3 regions of the Tumebacillus sp. BK434 genome follow, and region 2 is predicted to be linked to each of the others. Evidence: riboswitches for the same ligand, from Rfam matches in the RefSeq annotation. Region 2 holds a riboswitch; each other region holds the start of a gene.

Region 1 (10,508 bases), on a different contig from region 2:
CAAGTGGACGCGCAAGTCTTCCATGTCCTGCAGCAGGCCCTGCACGGTGACCTGCTCGCCGGGACACAAGGGATCGGAGCGCAGCACGCCGCGCCGGTCGGGTGCGATCAGCCAGACTCCTTGCGACAAGCGCTCCCCCTGATCATGCACAAAATCATACGAGCCGGCGCCGCCCAGCCCTCCATGCAGATAGAGCAGAGGCGGCGCGTCGAGCGGTCCAACCATTTCCACGTAGAGGCCACTTCCGCGTAGTTGAACCTTTTCGTTCATCGATCATTCCTCCCGGTCGAATCCCACGCTGTCAAACCAGTTGCCCTGCCGGTAATTCTGCAAGGCTCTTCGCACATATGGAATGATATTGTCCGGCAAGTCGTCCCATGCAAACCAGCGCAGGTCGTCGCACTTGTCGGGCTCCATGTTGCGAATCTGACCCGTCCAGCGTTCTACCGCCACAAAAAAGTCGACCCGCTCGTCATTGGACAGCCGGTGCATCACGCCGACCACCTGCACGTCCTCGGGCACGATCTCCACGCCCGCTTCTTCCCGCGCCTCGCGGATCGCCGCCTGCCTGACCTCTTCCTTGCCGTCGATATGCCCTGCCACCACGCTGTAGTTGCCGTCTTCGTAGCCGGTGTTGGCCCGACGCAACAGCAGCACTTCCCCCTCGCGCACGAAAAAGATATGTACCGCCGGAATCAATGTGAATCGCTGCATAAGAACCCCCGCTCCACGTTCCAAGTCGTTGTGTCGATCACCGACAGATCGGGCAATTGGATCGACCGCCAGTCCTTTGGTCCCAGCCGCCGCCCGAGCAACCGGGAGTACAGCACCGTCAAGATCCGCCCATGTGAGACGATCGCCGTGTCCTGCCCGTTCGACCTGGCCACGATGTCCTGCACCGCATGCGCGATGCGCGCTTCTGCCTCGTGATAAGGTTCGAACGCGGGGTCTGCTGTCCCACCTTGAAAATAAGCCCCGACCCGCGACTGAAATTCCTCTTGGCTCAGATAACCAGCATCGAACGCCAGCTCGTGCAGGCCGGCATGCTCTTTCATCACCAGCCCGGCTTGTTCGGCGATCACGCGGGCGGTGCCGACCGCTTTCGGCTCCGGCGAGTGCCAGATCGTCCGCACCTTCGCCCATGACTCGCGGGCTGCCAACTCCCGGGTCGAATGTACTCCTGCTGAGGACAGTTGCCACAGATGAGCCGGGACTTTCGGGTCAATTTCTACTTGCGCGTGGCGCACGACGTACAATTTGCTCATGTCTTACCTCCTAAAGAAAAACCCTGCTCAAGCCACCGAGCAGGGCGTCAAAATAAAATCATGCAGGAGAGCGTCAGATTTGCAGTTCTCCGAGTCGTACCAACTCAACCACCGCTTGCGAACGACCTTTGACGTTGAGCTTTTTCATCACGTTGGAGATGTGGTTGCGTACCGTCTTCTCGCTGATAAACAGCTTCTCTGCGATGTCTTTTGTTGTTTTGTCCTGTACCAGCAGTTCAAATACTTCACGCTCACGGGTGGTAAGTAGGGATTTTCCTCGTGCGTCCTTGCCCGCTGTCACTCTCGATCCCTCCTTGCTCGGGTCATGAATACAAGGTCCAGGGATGTTGGGTTCGGTGCTGTTCCCAGCCCGATCAGAGGTTGGTGCAGTGTCTCGAACTATCCTATACAAATCAGGGCGGTTTGGTGAAACAAACCGCACGCTATGCGATCAATAATTTGATTTCTAAAATGCCCAGTTCTTGCAGTTCCAGAGGCACCATATAGGCGATCTCCTGCATCGGCTGCACAAGCGTTTCGCCCATCTGCACCTGCGGCGGGGTGATGTCGATCGCCATGCCGTTGTTGGAGAGCTGCATGCAGGCATTGCCGCTGATCATGTTCGCCAGTTCCGCGACGGCGCTTTGGCTCATCTCGTCAAATTGGCTCAATTCAAAGCCGCCCATCATCGCCGAAGCGATCTTCAGCGCCATCTCCGGCGCCAAACCGAAAGCGACTTGTCCATCGACATCGCCTTTTAAGTCGATGCGAATCCAGACGTGATGGGTATGCAGGTCCGGGGCTGCGGTCGCGACCGTTCCCGGCGTCAGCGCAACAGTGGTCATCATTTGCAAGACCTGCTGTGCAGATTCCAGAAAAGGCACAATGATCTGTCCATGCATGAAACAATCTCCCCTTTATATGGTGGGCTATGTCGTACTGGCTTTCAGCTCCGAATTTTAAATTCTCTAATTTTTACTATTATAAACTGTTAGACCCCTTTCGACAATCCCTGACTTCTTTAACGACAAAAAAAGACCACCCCGGAGGGTGGTCTTACCGCATGGTTTAGCGCTTCAGCCAAGACGAGATGGCGTGGCGGTTGACCGCCCCGTTCATCGCAGCGATCGACGTGGTCAGTGGAATGCCTTTCGGGCACACCTGCACGCAGTTTTGCGAGTTGCCGCACTCGTGAATGCCGCCGGTGCCCATCAGAGCTTCCAGACGGTCTTCCTTGTGCATTTCGCCGGTCGGATGCGTATTGAACAGGCGAACCTGCGAAATGGCAAACGGACCGATGAACGAGGTGCGCTCGTTGACGTTCGGACACGCCTCGACGCACGCGCCGCAAGTGAAGCACTTGGACAGCTCGTACGCCCATTGGCGGTCGCGTTCCGCCATGCGCGGACCCGGACCCAGGTCATACGTGCCGTCGATCGGCACCCATGCTTTGACTTTCTGCAGGGCTTTGAACATGCGGCTTCTGTCGATGACGAGGTCGCGGACGACCGGGAACGTGCGCGCCGGCTTCAGGCGGATCGGCTGCTCGAGCTGGTCGACCAGCGCCGAGCACGCTTGCCGCGGCTTGCCGTTGATGACCATCATGCACGCGCCGCAGATTTCTTCCAGACAGTTCGATTCCCAAGCGACCGGTGCGGACTGCTTCCCGTTCGTGTCGACCGGGTTGCGCTGGATCTCCATCAGGATTGCGATCACGTTCATGTTCGGACGGTACGGTATGCGGAATTCCTGCGTATACGGCTGGCTGTCCGCACGGTCTTGACGTTCGATGATGACTTGAATTTCTTTTTGGCTCATGCGAGTCTCCCCCTTTCGTCGCAGTATTAGTTCTTATCGACTGCGTAGTTGCGCAGACGCGGCGGAATCAGCGATACGTCGATGTCTTCGTACGAGATTTCCGGGCCGTTCGGCGTCCAGGTCGCAATGGTGGACTTGAGGAATTTCTCGTCATTGCGGTCCGGGAACTCCGGCTTGTAGTGCGCGCCGCGGGACTCGTCGCGCATCAGGGCGCCGACAGTCATCACGCGGGCCAGTTCGAGCATGTTCCAGAGCTGGCGGGTGAACGGTGCCATCATGTTCTCCCAGCGGGACTTGTCGGCCATGCCGATCTTGTGCCAGCGCTCCATCAGCTCTTGGATCTTCTCGTCGGTCTTCTTCAGACGGTCGTTGTGACGAACAACAGTTACGTTGTCGGTCATCCACTGGCCGAGTTCGCGATGCAGCGCATACGGGTTCTCGGTGCCTTCCATCTTGAGGATCGATTCGTATTTTTGCTCCTGCTTCTTCGCAGCCGTCTCGAAGATCGACTTGTTGACGTCAGCAGAAGACTTCTTCAGGCCTTTGATGTAGCGGACTGCGTTCGGGCCGGTCACCATGCCGCCGTAGATCGCGGAGAGCAGGGAGTTAGCGCCGAGGCGGTTCGCACCGTGGTACTGGTATTCACACTCGCCGGCTGCGAACAGGCCCGGGATGTTCGTCATCTGGTCGTAATCGACCCACATGCCGCCCATCGAGTAGTGAACGGCCGGGAAGATCTTCATCGGAACTTTGCGCGGGTCGTCACCGGCAAACTTTTCGTAGATCTCCATGATACCGCCAAGCTTTACGTCGAGCATTTCTTTCGGAATGTGCGAAACGTCGAGGTAGACCATATTTTCGCCGTCGATGCCGAGGCCAAGGTCGACGCAGACATGGAAGATCTCGCGGGTCGCGATGTCACGCGGCACGAGGTTGCCGTATGCCGGGTACTTTTCTTCGAGGAAGTACCACGGTTTGCCGTCTTTGTACGTCCAGACGCGGCCGCCTTCGCCGCGCGCCGACTCGGACATCAGGCGCAGCTTGTCGTCGCCCGGGATCGCGGTCGGGTGGATCTGGATGAACTCACCGTTGGCGTATTTTACACCTTGCTGGTACACAGCGGATGCTGCGGTGCCGGTGTTGATGATCGAGTTGGTGGAACGGCCGAACACGAGGCCCGGGCCGCCGGTCGCGAGGATGACAGCGTCACCCGTGAAGGAGTGCATCTCCATCGAGCGCAGGTCTTGTGCCACGATGCCGCGGCAAGTGCCTTCCTCATCGAGGATCGCCTGCACGAACTCCCAGCCTTCGTACTTCTGCACGAGGCCTTGGGACTCGAAGCGGCGCACCTGCTCGTCGAGCGCGTAGAGCAGCTGCTGGCCGGTGGTTGCGCCTGCGAATGCGGTGCGGTGATGCTTGGTGCCGCCGAAGCGGCGGAAGTCGAGCAGACCTTCCGGTGTGCGGTTGAACATGACGCCCATGCGGTCCATCAGGTGGATGATGCCCGGTGCCGCATCGCACATCGCCTTGACCGGAGGCTGGTTCGCGAGGAAGTCGCCGCCGTAGACGGTATCGTCAAAGTGTTCCCACGGCGAGTCGCCTTCACCTTTGGTGTTGACCGCGCCGTTGATGCCGCCTTGGGCACACACGGAGTGAGAACGTTTTACTGGTACTAACGAGAACAGATCGACCGGAATCCCGGCTTCGCAAACCTTGATGGTCGCCATCAGGCCCGCAAGGCCGCCGCCGACGATCACAACACGTTGGTTGCTCATTGCGTTTCCTCCCTTAGGCTAACTTACGCTACTGCGTCGCGGAAAGCGATCAGAGCAGATGTGCCGACTGCGGACAGCACGATGAACAGACCCATCAGCACATACGCGGAGACGCGTTGCGCGCGCGGGCCGACCGTGACGCCCCAGTGGATGAAGAAGCCCCACAGGCCGTTTGCCAAGTGGAACACTGCTGCGATCGTGCCGATGATCATGAACCAGAACCCGACCGGGGAGCTCACGATCTGCACGACCATGTCAAAGGACGGAGCATCGCCTGAGAAGCGGGTCGTCCACAGATGCCAGATCACAAAGATAAAAGTGAATACGCCGGACGTGCGCTGCAAGACAAACATGAGGTTGCGGCCCCAGGAATACTTGTTCGCGTTGTAGCCCGAAGTATATGCGACATACATGCCATAGACGCCGTGATAGATCAACGGCAGGAAAATGAAAACGAATTCAATAAACGGCAAAAACGGCATGGTCTCGAGCACGCCCACCTTGTCGTTAAATGCCTGCTCGCCTTTCGTGGCGAACGAGTTGATGGTCAGGTGCATCACCAGGAACAATGTGACCGGAATGACGCCGAGCAACGAGTGCAAGCGGCGAAATAAGAACTCTCGGCTAACTTGTTTGTTGGCCACTTGTCGATCCTCCTTCCAAGATACCTGTGAACGAACGAATTCACAGTCGGTGTTTTCTCTTTTCTCTCCGTACTCCCCTTATGACGATGCGATAAGGCGCCCCCCTTTGCTTCCTTTGACCGTCCCGTCCATGACCCGGAGGGGCTCGGGCGGCCGAATCAACGCAACATAAATTGTACTGTTTTAGTAGAAGTAATGTCAAGAAACTGTCAAATGCGACAAGTTCCTACGCAGTTGTCAACTCTCACCTATTCAGATTGCGCGATTCGGCCGGCTTTTACGCATAACGGGCGTTCGTTTCGTATCCCGAAGCTTCTGCCTCCCATTTTACACCTGTCTTGATTTCCCCTTCAACGTTCAAAAGAAGCGTCGACAGCGGCTCAGCGACGATTTGCGAGCTATATTCGACCGTACGGTGCACTTGCTCTTCCGTAACTCCCCCTAACAGCCACGCATGGTGCAGGCCATCGGCTGCAACGGCCGTGCGGTAGTCGGCGACCAGACCGCCCGCCGACTCGACCGCGCGCTGCACAGCCAGAGCCAGCTCCTGTGCCTGCTCGGGACAGGAAGTCAGGGACAGAAAGTAGCAGCCGGTCTGCTCCGGGCGTTTCGCGGCTGCGGCCAGCGGGCGCTTCCAGCTCGGGCGGCGGATGGTGTCTCCTTGGGTGAGCAGGGCGGTCAGGTCTTCGATCACCGCGCTCGCCGTGGGAAGCTCGCCCGCCCCGCGGCCGATCAGGGTCAGGTCGCCGACGACATCGGCGCGCAAGGTGACAGCGTTGAACACATCGCCTACGCGGGCCAGCGGATGAGCGGACGGCAGCAAGCGCGGTTTGACCGACAATTGCACCGCCCCGTCCTGCTCTTGCACATGGCCGATCAGCTTGACCGCATAGCCCATCCGCTCGGCGAGCAGCAGGTCGTGACCGGAGATCGCCGAAATGCCCTGGCGGTCGATCGCCTCGACCTCGACACAGGCGTCGTAGGCGAGGTTGGTCAGGATCGCCAACTTGTAGGCGGCGTCATATCCTTCGACGTCGGAGGTCGGGTCGGCTTCCGCATAGCCGAGCGCCTGCGCTTCGGCCAGCACCTCGGGGAAGCTGCGCCCCGTCTTCGTCATCTCGGTCAGAATGTAGTTGCTCGTGCCGTTCAAGATGCCGGAGATCTCATGCACGCGGTTGGCAGTCAGGTAGCCTTGCAGCATATGAATGACCGGAATGCCTCCGGCGACGCTCGCTTCGAACAGCAAATGGACGCCGTTTTGCTCAGCCAATCGCAGCAGCTGTGCGCCGTGTTTGGCCATCAGCTCTTTGTTGGCGGTGATCACATGGCGCTTACTGGTCAAGGCGGCTTCGATGATCTCTTTGGCGGGATGGATGCCGCCGATCACTTCAATATAAATGTCGATCTGCTCATCGCCGAGCAGCTCCTGCGGCTCCAAACACAGCACCTTGTCATCGATCACAAAGCCGCGCTCCTTCTCACGGTCGCGGACGAGGACGTTGACCACTTCCACGGCACAGCCGGTGCGCTCGAGGATCGTCACTCTGTTTTTCAGCAAAGTCTTATACACCCCGCCGCCTACCGTGCCCAGTCCCAGCAAACCTACTTTTACCTGTTTTTTCATGTCAATTCCCTCCCGTTTCCGCCAAGAATTCTTCGATCAGCGCGCTCAACTGCTCGCCTTCCACCAAAAAGGCGTCGTGTCCGTACTCCGAGTACAGCTCGCGATAGGTGACGTTTTTGCCCAGTCTGGCCAGGCGTCTCGCCCAAGACCTCTGCTCCTGCGGCGGATAGAGGTGGTCGGTGTCGATCCCGACCCACAGCACATCCGCTTCGATCCGCTTCAGCGCTTCGATCTCTCCGCCCCGCCCGCGTCCGATGTCGTGCAGGTTCATCGCTTGGAGCAGGCAAAGGTAGGAGCTTGCATCAAAACGCCCGAGCAGCTTTTGCCCCATGTGTTCGAGATAGCTTTCGATCTGAAACACCGTCTCGCCAAGCGGCGCTTGCGGATGTTTCACCTCGCGCCCGAAGCGCGCTTCGAACAGGTCAAAGGAACGGTAGGTGATCATGCCAATCTTGCGGGCCAGGGCAAAGCCGGCCGGGCCGCCGATCAGGATCGCTTCACGCATGACGTGGTTGTAAGCGATCGCCAGCGCCGAGAGCTTTGCAGACGCCGCGATCGGGGCACAGCGGCGCACGAACTTCGGATCGCTGACCGCCCATTCGATCGCCTGCAACCCGCCCATCGAGCCGCCGAGCACCAACTGCAGGCAACGCACGCCGAGCTGCTCCAGCAAGCGCTTCTGCGCCGCGACCATGTCGCGGATGGTCACCGTCGGGAACGCCGGGCGCGTCTTGGGCCCGGTCGAGCCTGCACAGCCGCCGAGCACGTTCGAACAGACCACATAATACCGATTGATGTCCAAGACCTTCCCCGGTCCGATCAGCGGCGCCCACCACTGGTCGGCCTGCGCATCTCCGGTCAAGGCGTGGCAGACGAGAATCGCATTGTCGCCGCGTTCGTTAAGCGTACCGTACGCCGCATACGCGATCTCCACATCGGGCAGCACCGCCCCGCTTTCCAATTCCACTGCGCCAATCTGCAGCACGCTCATCGTCCCGCTTCCTCCTTTGTTTCACCGATCCATGTGCCCGCTCCGGCATGGAACGAGGAGCGCACCGTGACCGGCACCCGATTCGCTTTCGCCGTCTCCACCGCCCGGGGATGGAGCACCACCGCGCCGCCGGTCGCCAGCTCCAGCATCTCTTCATAGCTCAGGCGATCGATCATGCGGGCGGTCGGCACGACGTTAGGATCGGCGGTGTAGACCCCATCCACATCGGTGCAGATCTCACACAGCTCCGCCTTCAAGGCGGCCGCCAGCGCCACCGCAGAAGTGTCCGAACCGCCGCGCCCGAGCGTCGTCGGGTCGCCGGCCGGGTTCACGCCTTGAAATCCGGTCACGATCACCACCCGGCCGGCCTGCAGCTCCGCCCGGATGCGGAGCGGGTCGATGCTCAGAATCTGCGCCTCCCCGTGCAAGTCTTCGGTGCGAATCCCCGCCATCGCACCGTTCAGGGACACGCTGGGCACGCCGAGCGCTTGCAAGGCCAAGGCGAGCAAGGCTGCCGAGACCTGCTCCCCGGTCACCAGCAGCATGTCGAGCTCGCGGCGACAAGGCTGATCGGTCAATTGCCCGGCCAGCCCGAGGAGTTGATCTGTCGTATGTCCCATCGCCGAGACCACAACGACCGCTTCATAGCCGTTGCGCACCGTCTCCTGCACGCGACAGGCTGCCTGCCGGATCTGCTCCGGCCCGGCAAGCGAGGTGCCACCAAATTTCTGTACGATCAATGCCACGCTGTGTTCACTCCGTTTCCTGTCACAGGGGCAAAACAAAAACCCCCGCTTCAAATTGAAGAGGGGGTTCCATTTATCGGACTCCGCACCTCTTATCTGTCAGACTCTAAAAGTCTGCTGGATTTAGCACCTCTTCGCTTGTGTCGGTACACAAACGAGGTTGCCGGGCTTCACAGGGCCAGTCCCTCCGCCGCTCTCGATAAGAGTTGATCTATTGAGTTGTCAAACAAGATTTTCTATATCTTACTATGCCAAAAAACGGCTGTCAATTCCTCTTTTACTCATTCCCGCTCAAGCCGGACACGATGGCCGTCTCGGCGCTGTCCAGACCGAACGTCGAGTGCAGCACCTGCACCGCTTCATGGGCGTGCGCTCTGTCGATGACGCAAGAGACTTTGATCTCCGACGTTGAGACCATCTTGATCCCGATACCCGCTTCCGCCAACGCGCCAAACATCTGCGCGGCAACGCCCGGATTGGAGATCATGCCGGCACCGACGATCGACACTTTCGCCAGATCTTCTTCCATTTCCAAACCGGCCCCGCCAAATTCAGGCAGCAGGCTCTCCAGCACCGGAACGGCCGTGTCCAAGTCGCCGTGCTCGATGGTGAAGGAGATGTCAGACACCCCTTCATGCGCCACCGACGTGACGATGATGTCGACGTTGACCGACGCTTCCGCCAGCGCGCGGAAGATTTGATGCAAGTTGCCGATGCGGCTCTTCACGCCGACGAGCGACACCTTGACCACGTTCATATCGTGGGCGATGCCACGCACGATCATTCCCTGTTCCATCTGAGCTTCCTCCTCGACCAGCGTCCCGGTGTTTTTGTTAAAGCTGGAGCGCACCATCAGCGCCACGTGATATTGTTTCGCAAACTCCACCGCCCGCGGATGCAGCACCCCGGCGCCGAGGTTGGCGAGTTCAAGCATTTCGTCATAGGAGATGCGGTCGAGCTTCTTCGCCGCCTTCACCACGCGCGGATCGGTCGTGTATACGCCGTCGACGTCGGTGTAGATCTCGCAGAGGTCGGCGCCGATCGCAGCGGCCAGCGCCACCGCCGTCGTATCCGATCCGCCGCGGCCAAGCGTCGTGATGTTGCCAAGCTCGCTCATCCCTTGGAATCCGGCAACGATCACCACCTGCCCCGCCTCCAGTTCACGGTGAATCCGCGCCGGGTCGATGCCGGTGATGCGCGCCTTGCCGTGCACCGCTTCGGTGCTGATGCCGGCCATGCCTCCGGTCAGCGAGACGCTTTGCAGTCCGAGCGTCTGCACCGCCATCGCCAGAAGAGCGATCGAGATCTGCTCGCCGGTGGTGAGCAGCATATCCATCTCGCGAGCCGACGGATTCCCGGTCAGCTGTGCGGCCAATCCAATCAGATCGTCGGTGGTGTCTCCCATCGCCGAAACGACGACCACCACTCGGTTGCCGGCTTGTGCAGTCTCCGCCACCCGGCTCGCCACGCGCTTGATGCGCTCCGGGTTGGCGACCGAAGAGCCGCCATATTTTTGTACGATCAACGCCACTGTTTCTCCACTCCCATTCTTGAATTTTCGGGAACTTCAGTCTCACAGGACGGAGAGTCACGCAAATAAAAACAGCCAGTAGAAGGATGTCCTTCTATGGCTGCGCATAGTCGT
Region 2 (10,508 bases):
CGCAACCGGGCGAATGGCGGGATGGGCTTGGGTTTGTCAATCGTGAAAGGGATCATCGACCGCCATGGCGGCCAGATCTGGGTGGGGAGCGAAGCGGGCAAGGGCACGTCGTTTTTCTTCACTGTGCCCTTGGCTTCGAGTCGTTCGTCTGTCGAATGAAGAAGATTTCCGGGGAAATAATGCCGAATCCGCGCAGTTGGATTCGGCATTTTCTGTGTTTATAAGAGAATGTCGAGCGCGATGATGGCGACGGCGAAGTGGAACAGGATCTCCAGCCATTTTTTCTTGGCGTGATTGATCAGTTGGAAACCGACATAGCCGCAGCGGGCGATCACGAGCATCAGGCAGAGTTGGATGATGATCTTGGGAATGACCATACGTTGTGTCCCCCTTCACCGTGAGAAGTGCTTTATGTATACGGTATCTTTTCGTGCTGCATGACCGAAATGTACACGATTTCAACACAATTGCCGGATATGCTAGAGGCAGAAGATCACGGGAAATGGAGGCTTCAGGATGAATAAAATGCGAAAAACGGTCATGCTCTCGCTGTTCAGCGGGCTTGCTGTCATTGCGGCGGCGTATGGAGGTTATGGGTTGTGGAACGGGCAGCCGAGCAGCGAAGTGCTGCAGGGCGTGGAGAAGCAAGATGAGAAAGGCGCATTTCAAGAATATGTGGTCGAGGCGCGGGAAGCGAACTGGGAGTTGAAAGCGGGCGCGGAGATCACAGCGTGGACGTTTAACGGGGCGGTGCCGGGGTCGGAGATCCGCGTGCAGGAAGGGAAGCGGGTGAAAGTCGTCTTGAAAAACAAGCTGCAGCAGCCGGTGAGCATCCATTGGCACGGCTACCCGGTGCCAAACGCGATGGACGGCATCCCCGGCGTGACGCAAAACGCGGTGCAGCCCGGTGCGTCGTTCACGTATGAGTTCACAGCGTCGGAGCCGGGGACCTACTGGTACCACTCGCATCAGGACAGCGCGAACCAAGTTGACCGCGGTCTCTACGGTGCGCTGGTCGTCGAGCCAAAAGAGCAGAAGGTGAAGTACGACCGCGAGTTTACGCTGCTGCTCGATGAGTGGTCGCCGGAGATGTTCGCGGCGAGTGGTGCGGGTACCGATCACGGCGGGCATGGCGGCGGGGGCAGTAAAGGAGACGATTCTGGCAAGCAAGGCAGTGGGAGTCATGCCGGAACGGATCACAGCGCACATAGTGGCGACAACGGCGGCGCATCCACCCCGGTGATCAGCCACGATAAGATGATGAAGCAGATGTACAGCATCTTCACCGTCAACGGCAAGGCGGGCAGCGAAGTCGAGCCGCTGCAGGTGAAAAAGGGCGAGAAGATCAAGCTCCGGCTGATCAATGCCGGGTACCAGACGCATCAGCTCAACCTGACCAACCAGACGTTCAAGATCACCCACATCGACGGGCAGGCCTTGCAGAGCAGCCCGGATGTCAGCGGTTCTCTGCTCGCCATCGCGCCGGGAGAGCGCTATGATGTGGAGCTGACCGCCGGGGCGAATTTTGGCATCCTTTGTGCCAACGATTCGCAAGCGAAAGGCGACATGGCCGTGCACGTCGAGGTGGATGGCAACGACAGCCACGACTATGCAGCGCCGGCCGTGGAACTGTCGCCGCTCGACATCACAGCGTACGGCAAAGCAGCGCCGGTCAACATAAACGTCAACTACGATGTGGAGACGACCCTGCTGCTCAACAACAAAGTGATTCAGAAAGACGGCGCGGCGCAGGAAGTCTACACGATCAACGGCAACATCCACCCGGACATTCCGCCTTTGCAGGTGAAAAAAGGGCAGCAGGTGAAAGTCACGATGACAAACGAAGGCACAAGCGACCACCCGATGCATCTGCACGGGCACTTCTTCCAGGTCTTGCAAAAAGACGGCCGTCCGCTGGAAGGTAATCCGCTGCTGAAAGACACGCTGAACGTGAAGCCGGGCGAGACGTACGTCGTGGCGTTTGTCGCCGACAATGACGGCAACTGGATGTTCCACTGCCACGACCTGCACCATGCGGCGGCGGGGATGATGACCACGGTGAAGTATGAGGGCTACCAGCCTTCCTTTGTGCCGGACCCGAAGGCGGGGAACAAGTCGGAGTAAAACCTAGAAAAAGACCAACGCGTCAGAGCGCGTTGGTCTTTGTTGCTAGGCACCGGGATTACCAGTAGTAGCCGGGGTAGCCATAGCCATAGCGATACCAAGGGGCGAGGGCGAGCAGCGTGAAGAACGGCAGGAACAGCAGCGGCCAGAACACCTCTTGGGCGTCCACTTGCGAAGCGCGGTCGGCCGTTTCGACGTTCAGCATGCCGGGTTCGGCCGAGACCTGTCCACCCGTGCGCTGCAGCCAGATGCCGTCGCGTGTGACATTGCGCACCACACCGACGTGACGGCCGTCGCGACATTGAGCGACAACCGTTTTGCCGAGATAGCCGCGTGCGTGACTATACGTGATTGCCATAGCAGTACCTCCTTTATGCTTTTACGACATTTTACGAAAAGTGCATTTGACAAGCATTCCGCGTCTGCTGATTTTGCAGTGAGATTTGTAAAAATAGGCAAATCATTGACAGATTGAGAAGGGTGCGATATGTTTAGGGCAAATACATGAACACTTGCTCATATATCGTCATATAGTGGTTGGACAAAGGAGGAATTCTCGCGTGGAAGCCAAGACGGAAGCGTGCTGCAATGTGATCCACGAGGATACTGTGGACAAAGTCAAGGCGGCGGAGCTGCCGGAGGAGCAGGTGTCGGAGCTGGCGACGATCTTTCAGGCGCTGGGGGATACGACGCGTGTGCGGATCATCCATGCGCTGGTCCAGTCGGAGATGTGCGTCTGCGACCTGGCCGCCGTGCTCGGCATGACCCAGTCGGCGATCTCCCACCAACTGCGCACCTTGCGCAATCTGCGCATCATCAAGCGCCGCAAAGAAGGCCGCGTGGCCTACTACAGCATCGACGACCACCACATCCTGACACTCTTCAAAACCGGTCTCGAGCATGTCTCCCATCGATAGCCGCACCGAATGAGAGGAGGACCGCACACATATGCCGGACCAACACAGGGAAGATCATAAAAAGGGCTTTTCGGGTGACTCGGGTGACCATGATCCTGCAGATGGACACCGCCATGAAAGCGGACATGACCATGCAGGCGGGCACGATCATGCATGCTGTCAAGACCATGCCAATGGACACAGCCATGCAGTTCCTCATGATCACGCTGGCTCACATGGGCATGCGCACGGAACTGATGAACTTATCATGCTCTCGGACACTGCGTCGAGCTGCTGCTCGGCAGAAGGGGATGCCTGCTGCGGGCATGGGTCTGACTTTGAAGAGGTGACGATGCTCGCCGATGCTCCGCTGGAAGCGCCTTCTGCCGGCGATTTGCAGCCGGGCGAAGCGCGCTCTGTGTTTCGGGTGGACGGCATGGACTGCGGGGAGTGCGCGCGCACGGTGCAGCGCGTGATGCACAAGCTGGACGGCGTCCGCGAAGTGGCGGTCAGCTTCAACACGACGAAAATGACAGTCGTTCACACCGCTGCCCTCGACGCGATCCAAAAAACGGTCAGCGATGTCGGCTACCGCGCCACCGTGCTCGACACGACCCTGCAAGACCCGGGCGTCCCCGTTCAAGCAAATGGCGACACCGCACAGCCTTCCTACTGGGAGCGCAACAAGCGCGCCATCCTCACCGCCGTCTCCGGCCTGTTCCTCGGGGCCGGCCTGCTCACAGAATACGCATCGTGGTCAGAACTGCTTTCGATCATCTTCTATACGATCGCCATCCTCACCGGCGGCTTCTACGCTGCCCGGGCCGGATTTTATGCCTTGAAATCATTTACGCTCGACATGAACTTCCTGATGACCGTCGCCGCCATCGGAGCGGCAGCGATCGGCGAGTGGTCGGAAGGCGCCACCGTCGTCTTTCTCTTCTCCGTCGGCAACTGGCTACAGGCGAGCACGATGGAGCGCACACGCCGCTCGATCCGCTCCCTGATCGGCTTTGCCCCGAAAGAAGCGCTGGTCAGACGAGACGGCGCCGAACGCACCATCCCCGTCGACGACCTCCGGATCGGCGACCTGATCCTCGTCCGCCCCGGCGAGCGCATCCCGATGGACGGCACCGTGCAGGCGGGTTCCTCGACCGTCAATCAGGCGCCCGTTACCGGCGAATCGATCCCCGTGCTGAAACAGCAGGGAGACGAAGTATTCGCAGGCACGCTCAATGAAACGGGCGGTCTGGAAGTGATAGTGACCAAAAAAGTTCAAGATTCCACCCTCAGCCGCATGATATACTTGGTGGAAGAAGCACAAGAACAGAAAGCGCCGTCGCAGCAGTTTGTCGACCGCTTTGCCACCTATTACACCCCGATCGTCGTGCTGCTCGCCCTGCTGATCGCCGTATTGCCACCGCTGTTTACCGGCGACCCGTTCAGCGAATGGATCTACCGGGCGCTTGCCCTGCTCGTCATCGCCTGCCCGTGCGCTCTTGTCATCTCCACGCCTGTCGCCATCGTCGCCGCCATCGGCAACGCGGCCAAGCAAGGCGTGCTGATCAAAGGCGGCGCCTTTCTCGAACTGATGGGACGGATTCGCGCCATCGCGTTCGACAAGACGGGCACGTTGACCCAAGGCAAGCCGGTCGTCGTCTTTGTCGAGCCGTTCCAAGGCACCGACAAAGCGCGCCTGCTCACCCTCGCCGCTTCGATCGAAGCGCGCTCCGAGCATCCGCTGGCCCGCGCGATCACCAAGCTCAGCGCGGAACAAGGCATCCGCCAGCTGCCCGTGCAGCAGTTCCAGGCCGTCGCCGGCAAAGGCGCGCAAGGCCAGATCGACGGCAGCCTCTACCGCATCGGCAAGCCGTCCTGGATGCAGGAGCTCGGCTACGCAGGCACCGAGAAGCTCAAGACCGTCCTGTCTGTGCAACACGAACAGGGCCGTACCGTGATGCTGATCGCCGATGAGCGCCAAGTGATCGGCCTGATCGCCGTCGCCGACACGGTGCGAGAAGACAGCGAAATCACGATTACCAGACTGAAACAGGCGGGCATCGCATATACAGTGATGTTGACCGGAGACCACGCCCGCATCGCCAAGTCGATCGCCCAGCAGACGGGCATCGGCGAGTACCACGGCGACTTGCTCCCTGAGCAAAAGCTCGCTCGCATCACCGAACTGAAACAGCGTCACCGCCTGGTCGCCATGGTCGGGGACGGCATCAACGACTCGCCCGCCCTCGCCGCGTCCGACATCGGGATCGCCATGGGCGGCGCCGGAACGGACATCGCACTGGAGACTGCAGACATCGTGCTCATGTCGGATGACATCGGCAAACTGCCGTTTATCGTCCGCCTCAGCCGCAAAGCGCTGCGCATCATCAAGCAAAACATCTGGTTCTCACTGCTTGTCAAACTGGCGTTCCTGCTCCTGACCGTCGCCGGTCTGTCCAATCTCTGGATGGCGGTGTTTGCAGACACAGGAGCGGCGCTGCTCGTCATCTTAAACGGCATGAGACTGATCAAACAACGTTAACCACAATCAGAGAGGGAGGCAGCAACGAATGAAGAAGATGACCAAGATTGTATTTGCCGGCCTGATGGCGATGACCCTCGCCACCGGCTGCGGCAGGGCCGACACCGCGACGTCCGATGAACACGCGGGTCATTCCGACCACGGGCAAACCGGCCCGGTCAAAGGCCAGCACCCCGCCGGTGCACAAGCAGAAGCTTACAAAGCGCTGAAAGTCGGCGAATCGGTCAAATTGACCGCGATCGGCGACATCCAGGAAGTGACGGCGGGCGCCAAGTCCTACCCGCAGTTCCTGATTAAAACAAACACCAAGATCAAGCAGTCGTACGCGGCGGCGATCGACAACCTCGACGTGCTGAAAAACATGCCGTGCTACTGCGGCTGCGGTGACCATGCCGGCCACAAGAGCAATGCAGAATGCTTCGTCAAAGACGTGCGCGCCAACGGCGAAGTGGTCTGGGACGACCACGGCACCCGCTGCGATACCTGCATGAACATCGCGCTGGAATCGGCCGAGCTGAAAAAAGAGGGCAAGACGGTAAAAGAGATCCGCACCATCATCGACAACAAGTACAAAGAAGGCTACGCGAAACCGACCCCGACGCCGATGCCGTCTTAATTTGCATATGCGAAAATCAAAAGACACTCTGCGGAGTGTCTTTTTTGACTTGTCTTTCGATTTCAATTGGCTGTATAGTATTTACTTAGTGATTGCTATCGTTATTTTTTATGAAAGGGGTCTTTACCCATGAACATAAAATCGGCTGACCGTCTGCAGGGGCTGCCCACGCAGTTTTTCTCCACGATGGTCGCAAAAGTCAACTCCTACATTGCCGCCGGGCATGATGTGATCAACCTCGGCCAAGGCAACCCGGACTTGCCGACGCCGCCGCACATCGTCGAATCCCTGCGCCACGAAGTGCTCGACCCGGTGACGCACAAATACCCGCCGTTCTCCGGCCTGTTCGAGCTGAAACAGGCGATCGCCACTTGGTACAAAACGGAGTTCAACGTCGACCTTGACCCGGCGACCGAAGTCGCGATCCTCTTTGGCGGCAAGACCGGCCTCGTCGAGATCTCGCAATGCCTGCTCAACCCGGGCGATGTCTGCCTCGTGCCGGACCCGGGCTACCCGGATTACTGGTCGGGCGTCGCGCTGTCCGGCGCGGAGATGACGATGATGCCGCTGCTGCGCGACAACGCCTTCCTGCCCGACTACAGCCAGATCCCGGCGGACAAGCTGGCCAAAGCCAAGCTGATGTTCCTCAACTACCCGAACAACCCGACTTCGGCGACCGCGCCGGCCTCCTTCTACGAGGACACCGTCCGTTTTGCCGAACAGCACAACATCGTCGTTGCCTCCGACTTCGCGTATGGCGCGATCGGATTCGACGGGGAGAAGCCGGTCTCGTTCCTGCAGACGCCGGGCGCGAAAGAAGTCGGCGTCGAGTTCTACACCTTGTCCAAAACGTACAACATGGCCGGTTGGCGCGTCGGCTTTGCGCTCGGCAACAAAGACGTCATCTCTTTGATCAACCTGATCCAAGACCACTACTACGTCTCCTTGCCGGCTTTCATCCAGCGCGCTTCCGTCACGGCGCTGACCTCGCCGCAAGACTGCGTGCATGAGCTGGCGGCCACCTATCAGCGCCGCCGCGACGTGTTTGTCGGCGGACTGCGCCAAGCGGGCTGGGACGTGCTGAACCCGAAAGGCTCCTTCTTCACCTGGGTGCCCGTTCCGAAAGGCTTCACCTCGGTCGAGTTCTCGAACACGCTGCTCGAACAGGCGCACGTGATGGTCGCGCCGGGTGTCGGCTTTGGCCCGAGCGGGGAAGGGTATGTCCGCGTCGGGCTCCTGACCAGCGAAGAGCGCTTGCAGGAAGCGGTCGACCGGATGTGCAAGATTTCCATTTAAAAACTTCCGGCAAAGTGATTGACACACACCCCTGTTGGTTGTAATATCGTCTACAGAACTTTTCACACATATGAGACAACTCTTATCCAGAGCAGGCGGAGGGACTGGCCCTACGATGCCCGGCAACCGGTTTTCACAGATGATGATCACACGGTGCTAATTCCTACAGGAAATATCCTGAGAGATAAGAGGCGAACCCAGACATTCTGTCGCCTCTTTCTTTAAGTAGAAAGAGGCTTTTTATATTTTAACGATCAGCAAAGGAGCATCCGCCCTGTGACTACACAAGAATTCGTCCACGTTACCTACCTGGCGCACGGCAAGCCGGGTACCGATTGGCAGAAGAAAGCACAAGGCATCGCTGTCGGTCTGACCGTCGGCTCCTGGACCGACCTTCCGGAAGCGCGCAAAGACGCGATGCAAAAACACCTCGGCCACGCGGTGCGAGCTGAGGAGATCGGGCAGGACGCACACGGCCTGAGCCAAGCGTTGCTCACCGTCGCCTATCCGACGATCAACTTCACCCCGGACATTCCGGCGCTGCTCACCTCCGTGTTCGGCAAGCTGTCGATGGACGGCAAAATCCGCCTCGTCGACATCGAATTGCCCCCGGCATTCCAAAGCAAATTCCCGGGTCCGAAATACGGCATCGACGGCATCCGCCAACAGCTCGGCATCGAGAACCGGCCGCTGTTGATGAGCATTTTCAAATCGGTGATCGGCTATGACATCGACGCGCTGGCCGAAGCGTTCTACCAGCAAGCGCTCGGCGGCGTAGATCTGGTCAAAGATGACGAAATCTTCTTTGACGAAACGTACGCGCCGTTCGAAAAGCGCATCGAAGCATGCCGCCTGTCAGCGGAGCGCGCGAAAGAGCAGACCGGCAAATTCACGCTCTACGCGGCCAACCTGACCGGACCGGTCACCGAGATTTTCGACAAAGCGCACCGTGCGGTCGATGCTGGCGCCAACGCCCTGCTGCTGAACGTGCTGACCTACGGCTACGACGTGCTGCATCGCCTGGCAGCCGACCCGAAGATCACCGTGCCGATCATGGCACACCCGGCGATGGCCGGCGCGATGTATCCGTCTGAACAGTACGGCATCGCAGCGCCGGTCCTGCTCGGCAAGCTGATGCGCATCGCAGGCGCCGACTTCGTGCTCTACCCGTCGGCGTACGGCTCGGTCGCGATGGAGCGCGGTGAGACTTTGAAGATCGCCGAAGCGCTGCGCACCGAACACAGCGGCCTCAACCGCTCCTTCCCGGTCCCGTCGGCCGGCATCCATCCGGGTCTGGTCACCAAGTTGTATGCAGATCTCGGCAACGACCAGATCATCAACGCGGGCGGCGGCGTACACGGCCACCCGGGCGGATCGGCAGCGGGCGGACGCGCGTTCGTCGCGGCGATCGACGCGGTGGTGGCAGGCAAGACTTTGGCCGAAGCGGCGGAGCATGCCCCGGAATTGAAAACAGCGTTGGAGCTGTGGAACAAATAGAGTTTGGATAAAAGGAGACAGGCAGCCATGAGCAAACGCATCACGATCTTCTGTGATTTTGACGGCACGATAACAGAGCGCGATATGATCATCACGATCATGGAGCGGTTCGGCGCTCCGGGATGGGAGAGGATCAAGGATCAGATTCTCGGCCAAGAGATCGCGATCCAGACCGGCGTCGGCCAGCTTTTCGCCGGGATTTCTTCTGACAAGCGGGACGACATCGTGGCCTTCGCACAGGAGGTCGCGGTGATCCGCGCCGGGTTTGCAGAGTTCCTTACGTTTTGTGAAGAGCAAAACATCGACTTTTGGGTCACCAGCGGCGGGATCGACTTCTTCGTCCACCCGCTGCTCGCCCCGTTCGGGATCAACAACCCGATCTACAGCAACGCCAGCTCCTTTACCGGTGAGCAGATCGAAATCCTCTGGCCGAACGCGTGTGACGAGCACTGCACCAACGGCTGCGGGATGTGCAAGCCATCGGTGATGCGCAAGTTCCCGGATGAAGAGGTGTACAAAGTCGTGATCGGCGATTCGATCACCGACTTGCAGGCGGCGAAGCAGGCCGATTTCGTTCTGGCGAGAGCGTTTTTGCTGAAGCAGTGTCAGGAGCTGGGACTTCAGCACGCTGAATTTGCGACGTTTTACGACTGCATCACAGCACTGAAAACACTCATTAACGAACAAAAGGGGGAGGTTCTGTCATGAGCCAAACATTCTTGCAAGAAGAGCGCTACCGCATCGCGGAGCAACTTGTCAACGTATCCCAAAACTTCGCGAACAAAGGCTGGTTCCCGGCGACGAGCGGCAACCTGTCGGTCAAGCTGAGCCATGAGCCACTGACGTTTGGCGTCACCGCAAGCGGCAAAGACAAAGAGTACCTCACCATCCACGACATCTTGTTCGTTGACGGAGATTCGAAAGCGCTGGAAAGCACGCAGTTGAAGCCGTCCGCCGAGACGCTGGTGCATGCGGAAGTGTACAAGCGCATCGGGGCCGAGGCCGGTTCGGTGCTGCATGTGCACACGATTTACAACAACCTGATCTCGGAGATCTTCGCTGAGCAGGGTTCGGTGGTCATCTCCGACATGGAGCTGATCAAAGGCTTGAACATCTGGGAAGAGGGGGCGACGATTGAGGTGCCGATCGTGGAGAACTTCGCGGACATCCCGAAGCTGGCAGCCGAGATCGGCAAGCGCCTCGACCCGCGCGTGCCCGGTGTGCTGATTCGCAAGCATGGCATCTACGCCTGGGGCGACAGCGTGGCCGCTGCGAAACGCCATGTGCAGGCGTTCGAGTTCATGTTTGAGTACCTGTTCAAGTACCTGCAGTTCCAGCGTTCCGCCGGTGTTGAGCCTGCAGTTGTTGGAAATTTGCGTTAAACTAGAAGCAGAGCATCGAACCGATTACTGATCTCGAGGAGGAATTATCATGCCGTCCATCCGTTTTGTCGAAACCAACGAACGCATCGAAGGGCTGGAGCAAGTGTCCGAGTACCTCAAGACCCAAGGCATCGTCTATGAGCACTGGGATATTT
Region 3 (10,508 bases), on a different contig from region 2:
GGCAGCCGCCGCAAGCGCCGGTCATGCGGATTTGTGCGATGCCAGTATCGCCGTCTACTTCTACCAGTTCTGCGTCGCCGCCGTCAGCTTGCAGGCCCGGGCGAATTTTGTCAAGTGCTTCTTGAACGCGTGCGCGAAGATCTTCCATTGTGAGTAGCCTCCATTCGTTCTTCCAAATTGAGTTGAGTGCATACGCATCTAGTATAGGCGGAAGATTTTCCGCTCATGCGATGCGCTGCACATTGTTATTATTTTACCCTTAGTATAGGGGAGGTGGGAAGGTATATCTGTGACCTCTGTTACATCTCTCACTCCTACACTATTCAGAGTGCGCGTCCTTGCTCACTTTTTGCCTTCCCACTCCGCGTAAAATTGTTCCAAAAACGCTTCCATCACAGCATGGCGCCCTTCCGCCATCTGCTTGCCGTACGCGGTGTTCATCAAGTCTTTCAGCTTGAGCAGCTTTTCATAGAAATGGTTGATCGCCGTCGACTTGCCTTTGCGATACTCCTCGGCCGTCATGTCGGTGCGCGGCGGAAGGTGCGGGTCGTGCGACAGCTGCCCTTTTGCTCCCGAATAGGCGAACACGCGGGCGATCCCGACCGCGCCGATCGCATCGAGGCGGTCGGCGTCCTGCACGACGGCGCCTTCCAGCGTGCGCATGCCGGTCTTGCCGCCGCCTTTGAACGACATCGTCGAGATGATCTCCATCACGTGCTCGACCGTGGCTTCTGCCACGCCCTGTTCCACCAGCCAGCTGCGCACTTTCGCCAGTCCTTCCGCTTCGCTTGCGACGAGCTTCTCGTCGGCGATGTCATGCAGCAACGCCGCCAGCTCGACGACCAGCAGGTCTGCGCCTTCTTCCACCCCGATTTTCTTCGCCGTCTGCCACACGCGGTAGATGTGCCAGTAATCATGCCCCGAGCTGTCCCCGCCCAGTTCGTCCTTCACAAATTGCTCAGCTGCTGCGATGATGTTAGCCTGATCCATTGCTCTGTCCTCCTGCTTCTCAAAGGGTCAGCCACGAAACGATCCGTCCCTGCCTCTCCCACTATCTTACCATCTTCTTCCGCGCCTTACATGTCTCGCAGCGTCTTTCGTTTGGCAGCGCTGGTCGGGCTCTGCTATTCCTCCGCTCCGGCAGCGGACGATTCAGAAGCGGCGTCGCTTTTTTCATCCTTGTTGTCATTGAGATTGGGCAACTGGATCGACGGCATCGGGATCTGGCTGCTCGATGTCGTCTGTCCGACCGTCTCGCCTTTGGCGTTAAACACCATCTGCGGCACGTCGCCGACGAGGAAGACGTAGGCGATCGGCACTTTCGTCTTCACTTCGGACGGCTTGGTCGTGAACGGCACGATGACCGAGGTGTGCACCGTGATCTCGAGGTACAGCGTGTGGATCACCTGGTTGATGCCCCGCTCCTGCGATTCCCAGCCGATGTCAGACATCACGTTCCCGACCGGCTGGATCTCGACCGGGATGTCCGGGCCGAGCTGGGACAACAGGGATGAACCGGCCGCCTGCCCGAGCGGGATGTACATCTTTTTCTCCTGCAGGCTTTGTAAAACGCCTTCGATGCTTTTCGTCACATCATTTTGTATGCGGGCCGCTTCGACCATGTTAAAATAGCCGGCCGTCACCTTTCCGGCAGAACTCGTTTTCAGATCGATCAGTTTGCTGTAGTCCGCCTCACTCGAGATCCGCTCCGCAATCGAACCGTTGATCGCTTCGGTCGCGATGTGCCGCGTCTTCTCCTCCGCCACTTTGATAAACGTCGGGCGCAGACTGCTCTCCACATAATACACCGACTGGGCGATGGCAAACACGAACAGGACGAGCAAGGCAAAGAAGATCAAGCGCCAATTGACCGGCTTCTTCGCGCCGCGTATCTTCATCGCCATCCAGCTTCCTCCTTTCCCTGTTCTCATCTCTATGCGGACGAACATCAAACAATCCATTGACACATACGTTTCAAAGGTGATAGTATCAGTCCAACAACAGAATGACTTGAACTCTTATCCAGAGAGGCGGAGGGAACTGGCCCTGCGAAGCCTCGGCAACCGTGTACAGGTGCTAATTCCAGCAAAGCAATACGCTTTGGCAGATAAGAGAGGAACCGTATTCACGTGAACGCTCACCCTCTTCTTGGACCGCCCGAGAAGAGGGTTTTTTGTATGCAGACCACAAGGAGGCTGTCAATTCCAATGACCCGTGTGCCGATACAGACCCAACTGACCCGCAAAATTCTCATCCTCGACGGAGCGATGGGGACGATGCTGCAGCAAGAGAATCTCACCCCTGCCGACTTTGGCGGCGAAGAGCTGGACGGATGCAACGAGAACCTCGTGCTGACCCGCCCGGACGTGATTCAGAAGATTCACGAAGCGTACCTCGCAGCCGGCGCCGACATCATCGAGACCAACACCTTTGGCGCGACCGCGCTCGTGCTGGCCGAATATGACCTCGCCCACAAGACGGAAGAGATCAACTTCGCCGCCGTGCGTCTGGCCCGCGCTGCGGCCGATCGCTACTCCACGCCGGACTGGCCGCGCTACGTCGCCGGCGCGATCGGACCGACCACCAAGTCGCTGTCCGTCACCGGCGGGGTGACGTTTGACGAACTGGTCGAAACCTACTATGTCCAGGCCCGCGCCCTCGTACAGGCCGGCGCTGACGTGCTGCTGCTGGAGACGATCCAAGACACCTTGAACGTGAAAGCGGCGAGCATCGGCATCCGCCAAGCCTTCCAAGACCTGCAGCAAGAGATTCCGGTGATGATCTCCGGCACGATCGAGCCGATGGGCACGACCTTAGCCGGGCAGAACATCGAATCGTTTTACGTGTCGCTTGAGCACCTACAGCCGATCTCGATCGGCCTGAACTGCGCGACCGGCCCGGAGTTCATGCGCGACCATCTGCGCTCCTTGTCCGAACTGGCGCAGTGCGGAGTCTCCTGCTACCCGAACGCCGGGCTGCCCGACGAGGACGGCCACTACCACGAAACGCCGCAGGGCTTGGCGAAAAAGCTGCGCGGCTTCGCGGAGCAGGGTTGGCTGAACGTCGCCGGCGGCTGTTGCGGCACCACGCCCGACCACATCCGCGCGATCCATGAAGCGCTGCATGATGTGGCGCCCCGTCTGAAAAAAGAGCACCATGCGCCGGCCGTCTCCGGCATCGAAGCGGTGTTCATCGAGCCGGACAACCGCCCGCTGATCGTCGGCGAGCGCACCAACGTGCTCGGTTCCCGCAAGTTCCGCAACCTGATCGTCGAAGGCAAATACGAAGAAGCGTCGGAGGTCGCCCGCGCCCAAGTCAAAAAAGGCGCCCAGGTGATCGACGTCTGTCTGCAGGACCCGGACCGCGACGAGCATCAGGACATGACCGCCTTCCTCAACTTCGTCACCAAAAAAGTCAAAACACCGCTGATGATCGACTCGACCGACCCGACCGTGTTTGACCTCGCGCTGAAATACTCGCAGGGCAAAGCGATTCTGAACTCGATCAACCTGGAAGACGGCGAACAGAAATTTGCAGAAGTCGTGCCCCTGATCAAAAAATACGGCGCTGCCGTCGTCGTCGGCACCATCGACGAGCAAGGCATGGCGGTGACTCGCGAGCGCAAACTGGAAGTCGCCAAGCGTTCCTACGACCTGCTGGTCGGCAAATACGGCCTCCATCCGCAGGACCTGATCTTCGATCCGCTGGTCTTCCCTTGCGGCACCGGAGATGAGCAGTATATCGGCTCCGCTCCCGAGACGATCGAGGGCATCCGCCTGATCAAAGAAGCGTTGCCGGAGTGCCAGACCATCCTCGGCATCTCCAACGTCTCCTTCGGCCTGCCCGGTGCGGGGCGCGAAGTTTTGAACGCCGTCTTCCTGTACCACTGCACCAAGGCAGGACTGGATTATGCCATCGTCAACTCCGAGAAGCTGGAGCGCTATGCGTCGATCCCGGAGGAAGAGCGTCAGTTGGCAGAAAGCCTGCTCTTCCACATCGACGATGAAAAACTGGCCGCGTTCACCGCCTTTTACCGCGAGAAGAAAGTGACGAACACGGTCGCCGTCTCCAACATGACTTTGGAAGAGCGCCTCGCCAACTATGTGGTGGAAGGCAGCAAAGAAGGTCTGATCCCCGATCTTGATGCGGCGCTGGCCCAGTACCCGCCACTGGAGATCATCAACGGCCCGCTGATGACCGGAATGGAAGAGGTCGGCCGCCTGTTCAACTTAAACGAGCTGATCGTCGCCGAAGTGCTGCAGAGCGCCGAAGTGATGAAAGCGGCCGTCGCCCACCTCGAACCGTTTATGGAAAAACAGGAAGGGTCGCGCAAAGGCAAGATCCTGCTCGCCACCGTCAAAGGCGACGTGCACGACATCGGCAAGAACCTCGTCGAGATCATCCTCTCCAACAATGGATTCGAAGTGGTCAATCTCGGGATCAAAGTTCCGCCGGAGCAGCTGATCAAAGCGGCCCGCGAAGAGCGACCTGACGCGATCGGTCTCTCCGGCCTGCTCGTCAAGTCGGCGCAGCAGATGGTGATCACCGCCCAAGACTTGCGCGCGGCCGGCATCGACGTACCGCTGTTGGTCGGCGGCGCCGCCCTGACCCGCAAATTCACCTCCAACCGCATCGCGCCGGAATACAAAGGGCTGGTCTTGTTTGCCAAAGACGCCATGGACGGCCTCGACATCGCCAACCGCCTGAACAAGCCGGAAGAGCGTGAACGGCTCGCGGAGAAACAGCGGGAAGCTGCGCTTCAGCAAAGCGTAGAAACGGTGCAGGAAGCGGCGGTGACCGTGTCGACCGAACCGGTGCGCTCGTCGATCACCCATGAGCACCCGCAGATCGCCGCACCCGATTTCGAGCGTCACGTGCTGCGCGACTATCCGATCTCGCACCTGCAGCCGTACCTCAACCTGCGGATGCTGCTCGGCAAGCATCTGGGCCTGAAAGGCAACGTCGAGCAGCTGCTCAAAGACGGCGACCCGAAAGCGACCGAACTGCTGAGCGTCGTGGAGGAGCTGTTGGAGCTGGCGAAGAAAGAAGGCATCATCCGCCCGCAAGGCATGTACCGCTTCTTCCCGGCGCAATCGTCGGGCGATGAGATTTTGATCTACGACCCGCAAGATCGGAGCAAGGTGCTGGAAACGTTCAAGTTCCCGCGCCAGCCGCAAGCACCGCACCTCTGCCTGAGCGACTTCCTGCGCCCGGTGGAAAGCGGCGAGATGGATCACGTCGGCTTCCTCGTCGTGACGGCCGGCCAAGGGATCCACGAGCTGTCGAACCGATGGAAGGAAGCGGGCAACTACCTCCGCTCCCACTCCCTGCAGGCGCTGGCCCTGGAACTGGCGGAAGCGTTCGCGGAGCGCGTCCACCACATCATGCGCGACGCCTGGGGCATCCCCGATGCTCCGGACATGACGATGAACGAGCGCTTCGGTGCCCGCTATCAAGGCATCCGCGTCTCCTTCGGCTACCCGGCCTGCCCAAATCTCGACGATCAGGCTCAGCTGTTCCGTCTGCTGAAGCCGCAGGACATCGGCGTCGAACTGACCGAAGGCTTCATGATGGACCCGGAAGCGTCCGTCTCGGCCATGGTGTTCTCCCATCCGCAAGCCCGTTACTTCAACGCATAACTCACAAAAAGAACCTGTTTGGCGGCGCCAAACAGGTTCTTTTTTCATGAGACGGGAATGTAACCTTCTTCAAAATGAATTCGTCTAATCAACAGCAACTCAATCAAAGGAGGAAGTTCGTTGATACAACCACTAAAATCGATCGCCTGGGTCGGGGCTTTTCTTGCCGTGGTCACGGCAGGAATCTTACTCTTCAATCCGTCCGATACCAGCTGTGCATGCCGTCCGGCAGAATCCTTATCGGCAGCAGATGCCGCGCCGTTCATGCCTGTGGTCGATGAGTATTTTGAAGTCCGCAAGCAGGCCCTTCTCTCTGGCGATGTGACCGTGCTGCACAAGCGGTACCCCGAGTTGGCCCAAGGAACAGACCTCAAGGCTGGCATCAATACGGAGGCCTTCATGATCGAGCAATCCCGTTCCCTCAAGATGCTGGATGAAACACTCGACCTCGACTACTACGAACCGATCCGAGCCCACAAGGACGGACAAACGGCAATCGTTGTCATACACGGCCAGGCCAGTTACCTGTACCCTGACGAGACACACAGCGTCGGCGAATTCCACCTCACCCTGACTCTCCGCCAACAAAACGGCGCCTGGACGGTCACCCAAACCGACGAAAAAACACTGGAAGAGTTCCACGCCGATCACGCCTAAAGCCCCGTTTCGCAAAACACCTGGAAAACAATCAATAAAAGGCGATCCGCAGTCAAACGGATCGCCTTTGCTTTCACTCATAATTAGAAATTGCGGTTCAGCGCCATCGGGGAGTTGTACCCTTGGCCTTGCAGGTGCGGCTGCATTCTGGCACCTTGGCCGCCGTAGCCCGGAGCGGAAAACGCTTGGACCATCGTTTGCATGGTGTGGTCTGCCAGCTGTGGCACTTGGTACATGCCTTGGTAGTTGGCGAATTGGAACAGTTCGTACGCCATCTCCTGACAGGTGTTGGCAGAGGTCGCATGGAACTGGCGCAGCACCGGGTTCGCACATTCCAGCGCAGAGTTCATGCAGCAGATCGCCCCGAACTTGTGCAGGTTGAGCGCGATCGTCGCGATCGACCGATCGGACAGGCGGTTGACCTGCGGGTTCGGCATCGGCATCTGCGGATTGTTCAGGCCGATGTTGATACTCTCGTACACGTTCGTCTGCGGCGTGTGCGGCACTTGCGGCGCGAAGCCCTGGTTGCTCAATACGGCCAGGCATTGCTGGTAGCCTTGCACCATGCGACGCTGCTGGTTGGTCAGAATGTCACGCAGGTGCGCATCTTGGCACTGGCTGATCAGCACACCGTACAGCTCGATGTCTGCGCCTTTCGAGCGGAGCGATTCTTGCGTCGCCAAAAACTCATGCGCCCCAAAGCGCATCCCTTGCTGTTGTCCCTGCTGCTGTTGAGAACGGTTCATTCTGTAAAGCACCTCCAGACGGGTTTCAAACCTTTACTAGAATGCCGTTCCCAAAGCAGCTTTATGCGGCCGGACTGTTACTGCGCAGCGACTTTGTCAGCGGTCAGACGCAGGAATTCTTCCGCATCTTTCACGGTGATGTCGACCGCGTTTTGCCAGAATTCCGGCTGGGTCAGATCGACGCCGAGGTGTTTTTGGGCCAGCTCTTCGACCGTCATGCTCGCCGTGTCGCGCAGCAGCGCCACATATTTGTCGGCAAACGACGCGCCTTCCTGCAGCGCCAGCGCGTAAACGCCGGTCGAGAACAGGTAGCCGAAGGTGTACGGGAAGTTGTAGAACGGCACGGATGTCGAATAGAAGTGCAGCTTCGACGCCCAGAAGCGCGGGTGGTACAGCTCCAGAGAATCGCGGTACGATTTCTTCTGCGCTTCGACCATCAGCTCGTTCAAGCGCTCTGCGCTGACCAGGCCTTTTTGACGCTCATCGTAGAAGTTGTTTTCGAAGATGAAGCGGGCGTGGATGTCCATGTACATCGCGATCGAGCCGGACACTTTTTCTTCCAAGAGCGCGATCTTCTCGTCATCCGATTTCGCCGCCCGCACCGCCGCCGAAGTGACGAGCGTCTCGGCAAACGTCGAAGCGGTCTCTGCCACGTTCATCGCGTAGAGGCGGGAGAAGAACGGCATGTCGCCCATCACGTGTGCATGGTAGGCATGGCCCAGCTCATGCGCAAGCGTCGACACCGCGCCCATCGAGTTGTCGTATGTCATGAAGATGCGCGTTTCGTTTTTGCCCGGGAAGCCGGTGCAGAACCCGCCGGGACGCTTGCCCGGGCGGTCTTCCGCCTCGATCCAGCTCTTCTCGAACGCCATCGTCGCAAAGTCGGCAAAATCGGCCGAGAACTCTTTGAACTGCTCGACGATAAAGTTCGCTCCTTCATCGTACGTATACGACGTCTCCACCGTCGAAGTCGGCGCATACAGGTCGTAGTAGCTCAGTTTGTCGGTGCCGATCAGCTCCGCCTTGCGGTTCAAGAATTTCACGAACACGTCTTTGTTCTTGTCGATCACATCCCACATCACGTCGAGCGTGGCGCGGGACATGCGGTTGATGTCGCACGGCTCTTTGAGGATCGAATCCCAGCCGCGGGCCTTGTAATGCGCCCAGCGGAAGCCGCCGAGATGGTTGAGGTTGGCTGCGAACAGCTCTTCGTTCTGCGCGAACGCCTCTTCCCACGCTGTAAAAGCAGCTTCGCGCACGCTGCGGTCCGGGGTGCCGGAATACATGTTCTGCGCCTGGCCCACCGACAGCTCTTTCACTTCGCCGTCTTTCTCCACCTTGATCGCCATGCGGCCGATCAGCGTGTTGTACAGCGAGCCCCAGGCATGGTAGCCGTCGACGGCGAGGTCGCCGGCCAGCGCTTCCATCTCCGGCGCCAGTTTCTCGTTGGCGCGCTGACGGCGCTCATCCAGATAGAACGCGATCGGTTGGACGCGCTCATCTTGCAGCACGGCCGCCCAGGTGCTTTCATCGGCGGCGAGGATCTGCTTGTCGAGCACGGTCATCGCCGCGCCATGCTGTGCGGACAACTTGGTGATCGTGCCGTGCACGATCTTCGCATGCTGGTCTTTGACGTTTTGGGCGAGCAGGCAGGAGGTGAAGCTCATCGCATAGCGCAGGTTCGCAAACACCTCTTGCACGGTGTGCAGAACCGAAACCCAGGCGTCTACGCTGGTCGTCGAGGCCAGGGACGAGATCGTGCCGGACAGCCCTTCGATGCTCGTTTCGAGCTGTTCCAGATAATGAGCAAACTCCGGAGACTCCGAACCGCCAGCAAAAAACGGCTCCAAGTTCCACGTTTGGCTTAATTGTTTCATGAAAATCCCCCACTTCGCTATGTATTCCATCTCTGCTTTCATCATAACACACTTTTCAAATAACTTCCTGTTCCGCAAAAAAAGCCGCAGCAGCGGCTTCGGCTGGGCTTACGGCTTTAAAACGACTTTGATGCACCCGTCGAGCTTTTCATCAAAAAGCTCATACGCGCGCTCCGCTTCGGACAGCGGCAGGCGGTGCGTGATCACATCGGTCGGATCGAACTTGTTCGCTTCGATCATCCGGTACAGCTCCGGCATGTAGTGGATCACCGGCGCCTGCCCCATCTTCAGCGTAATGTTGCGGGCGAACAGGTCGCCGAGCGGGAAGGCGTTATAGCGCGCCCCGTACACGCCGATCAATTGGATCGTCCCGCCTTTTCTCACACACTGCGCGGCGATGACGATCGCGCCCATCGCGCCGCCCTGCAGCTTCAGGGCGCTCTCCATCATCTCGATGATCGTCATCTTGCCGTCCATGCCGACACAGTCGATCACCACATCGGCGCCGCCTTTGGTGATCTCTTTCAGATGCTCGCCGGGATGATCATGCTTGGTGAAATCGACGATCTCCACGCGGTTCACCCGCTTGGCATGTTCCAGCCGGTATCCGATGTAATCGACGGCGATCACACGCTTCGCGCCTTTCAGCCAGGCAAATTTTTGCGCGAGCAGCCCGACGGGGCCGCAGCCGAGCACGATCACCGTATCGCCCGGCTTGACTCCGGCATTGTCCACGCCCCAGTAAGCGGTCGGGACGATGTCCGACAGGAAGACGATCTTCTCATCCTCCAGCTCGCAGTTCTCCGGCACTTTAAACGGCGTGAAGTTCCCGTACGGCACCCGCAAAAATTCGGCCTGGCCGCCCGCATACCCGCCGAACGTCTCCGAATAGCCGAAATAGCCGCCCGCATCGCCGTGCGGATTCGCATTGTCACATTGGCTCTCCAGATGGCTCTCGCAGAAAAAACAGTGTCCGCAGGCCACATTAAACGGGACGATGACCCGGTCGCCTTTTTTCACCCGCGTCACGTCAGGCCCGACTTCTTCAACGATCCCCATCGGCTCATGGCCGATAATGTAGCCTTTGTGCAGATTGGGGACAAAGCCATGAATCAGATGCAAGTCCGACCCGCAGATGGCGGTGGTGGTGATGCGGACGACGATGTCTTCGCGTTCGATGATCTTCGGTTCCGGTACATCGGTCACTTTCACATCTTTGATCCCTTGATAGGTCACAGCTTTCATGCCCATTCTCCTTTCAGCCTGCCCTGGTCATACGCAGAGCGGTAATAGCGGTAGACGCAAGCGATCGACAGGTAGATGATGATGTCGGCGATCAGCGACAGCCACATCGACCACCACATGTGATGCTGCATGTTGCCTGTTCGGACTGTCACCCACTCAAAGAGGATCGCCGGGATCATCCAAAGCACGGCACGCTTGATGATCTGCTTCCACTGCTCGGGCAGATTTTGACAATAGAAATAGGCCACGACCGGATAGATGCCAAAATCGAGCGTCAGCGGGATCGTAAACAAAGGATGCGGCAGGCCCTTGTACGACCACAGCTGGTAATGCACCATCAACAA

The links. Region 2 has a riboswitch for S-adenosylmethionine ahead of EV586_RS08965 (2,3-diketo-5-methylthiopentyl-1-phosphate enolase). Riboswitches for the same ligand answer to the same signal wherever they lie in the genome.
Region 1: it holds a riboswitch for S-adenosylmethionine, as region 2 does, so the genes downstream of both, EV586_RS13360 (aspartate kinase) here and EV586_RS08965 (2,3-diketo-5-methylthiopentyl-1-phosphate enolase) in region 2, are expected to answer to the same signal.
Region 3: it holds a riboswitch for S-adenosylmethionine, as region 2 does, so the genes downstream of both, metH (methionine synthase) here and EV586_RS08965 (2,3-diketo-5-methylthiopentyl-1-phosphate enolase) in region 2, are expected to answer to the same signal.

The regions. Positions count from the first base shown of each region.
Region 1 covers NZ_SLXS01000004.1:432,258-442,765, reverse strand. Annotated here, with positions in the region: gene EV586_RS13410 (alpha/beta fold hydrolase) at 1-270, opposite strand, end outside; gene EV586_RS13405 (NUDIX hydrolase) at 274-714, opposite strand; gene EV586_RS13400 (histidine phosphatase family protein) at 696-1,265, opposite strand; gene EV586_RS13395 (helix-turn-helix domain-containing protein) at 1,339-1,566, opposite strand; gene EV586_RS13390 (chemotaxis protein CheX) at 1,709-2,167, opposite strand; gene sdhB (succinate dehydrogenase iron-sulfur subunit) at 2,334-3,083, opposite strand; gene sdhA (succinate dehydrogenase flavoprotein subunit) at 3,110-4,858, opposite strand; gene EV586_RS13375 (succinate dehydrogenase cytochrome b558 subunit) at 4,882-5,502, opposite strand; gene EV586_RS13370 (homoserine dehydrogenase) at 5,780-7,126, opposite strand; gene metX (homoserine O-acetyltransferase MetX) at 7,128-8,117, opposite strand; gene EV586_RS13360 (aspartate kinase) at 8,114-8,863, opposite strand; SAM riboswitch class I at 8,953-9,069, opposite strand; gene EV586_RS13355 (aspartate kinase) at 9,141-10,394, opposite strand.
Region 2 covers NZ_SLXS01000003.1:150,976-161,483, reverse strand. Annotated here, with positions in the region: gene EV586_RS09000 (sensor histidine kinase) at 1-159, shown strand, start outside; gene EV586_RS21080 (hypothetical protein) at 219-377, opposite strand; gene EV586_RS08995 (multicopper oxidase family protein) at 517-2,124, shown strand; gene EV586_RS08990 (hypothetical protein) at 2,183-2,482, opposite strand; gene EV586_RS08985 (ArsR/SmtB family transcription factor) at 2,658-3,041, shown strand; gene EV586_RS08980 (heavy metal translocating P-type ATPase) at 3,289-5,562, shown strand; gene EV586_RS08975 (PCYCGC motif-containing (lipo)protein) at 5,591-6,178, shown strand; gene EV586_RS08970 (pyridoxal phosphate-dependent aminotransferase) at 6,308-7,474, shown strand; SAM riboswitch class I at 7,554-7,665, shown strand; gene EV586_RS08965 (2,3-diketo-5-methylthiopentyl-1-phosphate enolase) at 7,751-8,971, shown strand; gene EV586_RS08960 (2-hydroxy-3-keto-5-methylthiopentenyl-1-phosphate phosphatase) at 8,999-9,679, shown strand; gene mtnB (methylthioribulose 1-phosphate dehydratase) at 9,676-10,353, shown strand; gene EV586_RS08950 (1,2-dihydroxy-3-keto-5-methylthiopentene dioxygenase) at 10,403-10,508, shown strand, end outside.
Region 3 covers NZ_SLXS01000004.1:210,241-220,748, reverse strand. Annotated here, with positions in the region: gene EV586_RS12405 (NifU family protein) at 1-148, opposite strand, end outside; gene EV586_RS12400 (HD domain-containing protein) at 343-990, opposite strand; gene yunB (sporulation protein YunB) at 1,125-1,904, opposite strand; SAM riboswitch class I at 2,016-2,114, shown strand; gene metH (methionine synthase) at 2,208-5,639, shown strand; gene EV586_RS12385 (hypothetical protein) at 5,760-6,296, shown strand; gene EV586_RS12380 (spore coat protein) at 6,380-7,042, opposite strand; gene EV586_RS12375 (M3 family oligoendopeptidase) at 7,120-8,919, opposite strand; gene EV586_RS12370 (zinc-dependent alcohol dehydrogenase) at 9,028-10,164, opposite strand; gene EV586_RS12365 (CBO0543 family protein) at 10,161-10,508, opposite strand, start outside.